2 regions of the Lactiplantibacillus argentoratensis genome follow, and region 2 is predicted to be linked to the other one. Evidence: riboswitches for the same ligand, from Rfam matches in the RefSeq annotation. Region 2 holds a riboswitch; the other holds the start of a gene.

Region 1 (2,402 bases), 100 kb from region 2:
GGGTTACCGCTACGGTGGGCACCACCGAGGTCCAATTTACTGATAGTTACCACTTGATTACTTGGAAAGTGGTCCGGAGTTGCTAATACACAGACAAGCTGGCCATTGTAAGCTAAGCGCGGTAAGTCCGCATCAGCATGACCAATGGTATTAATGATCAGATCAACACCGTGCTGCTGCGTTAGGTCTTGAATGCGTGTGGTCACATCTTCATGATGGTAATCGATTTGAGCATCGGGATGCAGCGGTGCCACGAAGGCTTGCTTGGCCTTTGAAACGGTCGTGAAGACGGTCTTGCCAGCAGCCTTAGCGAGTTGAATAGCCATACTGCCTACACCGCCCGCACCTGCATGGATCAGCACAGTTTGCGCGGCATTTAAATTGGCTTTGCGCAGGAGGGCCTGATAAGCCGTCAATCCAGCGCAGAGACTAGCGGCGGCTGCTTCAAAGCTCACAGTCGTTGGAATCTTAGCTAGCACGGCTGCTGGTAAACTCACGTATTCGGCAAACGTCCCATTATTGGCGAGATTAGCGTGCCCACAAACTCGTTCGCCAGGCCGAAAATTAGTGACCTCAGCGCCAACCGCCTCCACGATTCCAGCTGTGTCTAGTCCTAGTGTGTGTGGATATTGCCAGGCGGCGTTACCCGCCGCAACTAATTTAAAATCTACCGGATTGAGCCCGACTGCTTGGGTCTTGATCAACACCTCAGTTGGCCCGAGGTTGGGCATGGGCCGTTCTTGCCATTGAAGCTGTTCCATAGTTTGAGCGGATGGATCTGGCACAACAAGTGCTTGCATCTTCAATCACTCTTTTCTTAAAGGCATATTTGCTTTTTATTATAACCGGTCGCGGCGGTGAATTTAAACTTTAATGCCTAATTAATTAAGTAGCAATGAGGGTGATTCGGCTAACGGAAAGATTGACGTTAGCGGTTACAATCGTTAGACTAAGGTTAGTAATTGAATATTTTTAAACACTAGGGGTGTCCAAAAATGGGCTGAGATGGTGCTGTAAGTACCGATCCCTTTGAACCTGTAAGCTCAAACTTGCGTAGGAAAGTGTCACAGCTAATGTTAGCGGCCACTGGATCAATGCATGTTGATTGGTGGCCGTTTTTAATTGGCGTGACGGTCAATGAGGAGGAGAATTGCTATGGAATTACAATTATTGAATACTTTACGGGATCACAATCCGATTGTTTTTAACATTGCCAATTTTGTTACGGTTCAAGACGTTGCCAATGGGCTAAACGCGTTAGGGGCCTCGCCAATTATGTCAGCTGAAGTCCAAGAAGCGGAGACGATGGTCCAAATTGCCGGGGCAGTTTGCATTAATTTAGGAACCCTGACCACCACCCAGATTGATCAAATGCGGGTGGTTGGTAAGCTTGCTAATCAGTATCATAAGCCAGTCGTTCTTGATCCGGTGGCCGTCGGGGCGGTCCCTTATCGTAAAGAAGTCGCGCTAGGCTTACTATCTGATTTTCAAGTCGATGTTATTCGGGGCAATGCTGGTGAAATTGCGGCATTGGCAGGCATGGATTGGCAAGCGAAGGGCATTGATGCGGGAAGCGGTCAGGGCGACCTGGTTGAAATTGCTCAAGCTTGTGCACAGCAATTCCAATGCTGTGTCATATTGTCGGGGCCTACTGATGTTATTACGGATGGTCAGCGCGTAGTTAAAGTCGCTAATGGTACCCCGCTCTTCCAACGTCACGTGGGCTCGGGCGATTTACTTTCTAGTATCGTCGCGGCTTTTACAGCCGTTAGTTCAACCGATGTTTACCAGGCGGCGCAAGTGGCTTGCTTAGTCTTAGCGGGAGCGGGGGAACTTGTCGCCAGTCAGCTGACGGCCGATCGTCCCGCCACATTTGCCATTGATTTGATTGACCGGTTGAGCTTAGTGACAGTGTCAGAAATTCAAACAATTGCTAAAGTTGATTAAATATAATGAAGGGTCGCGAGATTTAATGAATGAATTTCCACAAGTGGCAACGATTGCTGGTACGGACAGTGGTGGCGGTGCCGGTGTCATGGCCGATTTAAAAACGATGCAGGCACGTCACGTTTTTGGTACCGCGGTAGTCGTTGCCGTGACAGCTCAAAATACATTGGGGGTCCAAGATTTTATGGCAATGCCAACGAAGCTCATTGACGAACAATTTGTTTCGTTAGCAGCTGACTTAGACATTCGCGCTTGTAAAACGGGGATGCTTGCGGATGCTGAACATGTCCATGCCGTCGTTGAGAACTTGAAACGAGTTGATTTTGGGCCGCTGACAGTTGATCCAGTCATGATTGCGAAAGGCGGGGCGGCGTTATTAGCCGCGGATGCGATTAAAACGGTTCGCGACGAACTGCTCCCGTTAGCGACTGTTGTGACGCCGAATTTGCCGGAAG
Region 2 (2,402 bases):
CTCAAGTGCGAAAATTAGTTCATTTTCAACGGTATCCATGGCAAACTGCTGATTAGGATTCTGAAACATCATGGCAACGTGCTGAGCACGCTGATTAGCGGTGCTAGCAGTTAATGACTGACCATCAAAGGTAATGGTGCCGTAATCTGGAGTCAGGGGTAGTAAGCCTGCAATCAGCTTTAGGAGCGTCGACTTACCTGTTCCCGATGGCCCTGTCAATAGGATGAAGCTTTGCCGTGGTAGTGTTAGGTTAACGCGATCCAGAATGGGTGTCGACGCCTGTGGATAGGTGTAAGTTAAATTATTCAGCGCGATACTAGCCATTCGAGAAAGCCTCCATTTTATAAAGTGTATTAATGCGTTGATTTTAAAACATGACTGCGATCAAGTAGGTCCGTGATGGTTTTAGTTAACAGACCCCCGAAAACAAACATCGAAATAAAGCGAACGACCACGTATAAAACCAAGAGCCACAGCTGTAATTTATAGTAACCATTACGGGCAAGGTCCCAGCCAAAGGTGACCACAGTAGTTGTTGCGGCCGCAGCCGTTAAGCCTAACCAGTCATAGTGTTTGTAGCCAGTGACGATATAACCTAGTTCGGCCCCAAATCCTTGCACGACACCAGAAATCAATGTGGTGATTCCCCATTGACCACCGAAAAACATTTCGACGGTTGCTGCGAGGAGCTCACCTAGCGTTGCCGAACCCTTTAGTCGAATGAGGTAGCCAGCTAACATGCCGGGCATGCACCATAAGCCAAGTAGTAGTTCATTAGCCAGACCGCTTAGACCAAATGGTGTCAGGGCCGCACTTAAAATGTTATAAACAAAATTAGTCCCCATAAAGATGGCACCAAAGAAAATACCAATTAGTGCCAGTAAAATAATATCGTTCAAGTACCATGATTTAACCCATTTCATTGTTAAATCCTCCCAAAAGTAGTTTGTCATTCACGCATCCAAGCGACAAAAAACGCCTACCACGATTATCGGTGGCAGGCGGCTAAGTCTGAATTGATGGTTCCCCAAATAAAAGCATTGCTCCCTGCGCTGGCATTGTCCAGATTCAGGTTCAATGGGTATTATCTCAGCCGTGATGGCACCCCAGTTGCTATGAATGATACGTTTAGTGTAACGGATAATGACATTCAGTGCAATCAATTTTCCGGAAACTAAAGCAAAGTATGATGAAAAGTCACAATTTTGTGGTTTACTATGGATAAAGCAATGTATTTGGTTAATATTCTTAGGAGGGATCTCGATGGCAGAATCAGTGTATGATTTTACAGAAACTGAGATGAGTGGTGCGCCGCTTGACTTGTCACAATATCGCGGTCAGGTCTTGCTAATCGTGAATACGGCTAGCAACTGTGGCCTGGCACCACAGTTTAAAGGATTAGAAGAACTTTATCAGAAGTATCAGCAGGAGGGCCTAGTGGTCTTGGGATTGCCATCCAATCAATTTCATCAAGAAAAGGCGGATGACGATGAGACCCATGACTATTGTCAACGGCACTACGGGGTAACGTTCCCCATGACCAAACGGGTGATGGTTAATGGTGATGACGCTGATCCGTTATTTACTTACCTCAAACAGGCGGCGGGACATGGCCGAATCAAGTGGAATTTCACAAAATTCCTGATTGGTCGTGATGGCCGTGTGCTCGAACGCTATGCCCCAACGACCCGGCCGGCAACATTTGAAGCAGCGATTCGTGATGCCTTGGCTGATCGTTCAGAAGATTAACGATAAATTTAAAAATGATTGTTTAATTTAAAAGAAAGAAGTGGCTTAAGTTGGAAACTTATACGTTACGTGATGGTTTAACGGTACCTAAAATTGGCTTTGGAACATATAAACTGAATGGTGCTCATGGTGTGCAAGTGATCGACTCAGCGATTGATCGCGGCTACCGATTATTAGATACGGCCTTTAACTATGAAAATGAAGGGGCTGTTGGTGAAGCGGTTCGGCGTTCATCAGTACCGCGTTCGGAACTCTTGATTTCATCAAAACTTCCTGGTCGTCACCACACCTACGCGGAAGCTATCAATACGATTCAAGAATCATTATATCGAGCTGGCCTGGATTATTATGATTTATATTTGATTCATTGGCCTAATCCTAAGGAGGATCATTATGTTGAAGCTTGGCAGGCGCTGATTGATGCCCAGAAGTTAGGCTTGATTCGTTCGATTGGGGTCTCGAATTTCTTACCAGAACATTTAGAACGATTAAACAAAGAAACGGGTGTTTTACCCGTCATTAATCAGGTCGAATTACATCCGTACTTTAACCAGCAGGCACAACGGGATTATGATCAAGCACATGGTATTTTGACGCAAGATTGGAGTCCCCTTGGCCGGGCCAGTGAGATGCTTCAAAATGAGACGCTCAAA

The links. Region 2 has a riboswitch for thiamine pyrophosphate ahead of V7R88_RS00950 (ECF transporter S component). Riboswitches for the same ligand answer to the same signal wherever they lie in the genome.
Region 1: it holds a riboswitch for thiamine pyrophosphate, as region 2 does, so the genes downstream of both, thiM (hydroxyethylthiazole kinase) here and V7R88_RS00950 (ECF transporter S component) in region 2, are expected to answer to the same signal.

What each region holds. Positions count from the first base shown of each region.
Region 1 covers NZ_CP147647.1:111,912-114,313, forward strand. Annotated here, with positions in the region: gene V7R88_RS00500 (zinc-binding dehydrogenase) at 1-800, opposite strand, end outside; TPP riboswitch at 972-1,077, shown strand; gene thiM (hydroxyethylthiazole kinase) at 1,156-1,947, shown strand; gene thiD (bifunctional hydroxymethylpyrimidine kinase/phosphomethylpyrimidine kinase) at 1,973-2,402, shown strand, end outside.
Region 2 covers NZ_CP147647.1:214,603-217,004, forward strand. Annotated here, with positions in the region: gene V7R88_RS00945 (ABC transporter ATP-binding protein) at 1-324, opposite strand, end outside; gene V7R88_RS00950 (ECF transporter S component) at 354-923, opposite strand; TPP riboswitch at 1,026-1,119, opposite strand; gene V7R88_RS00955 (glutathione peroxidase) at 1,264-1,749, shown strand; gene V7R88_RS00960 (aldo/keto reductase) at 1,800-2,402, shown strand, end outside.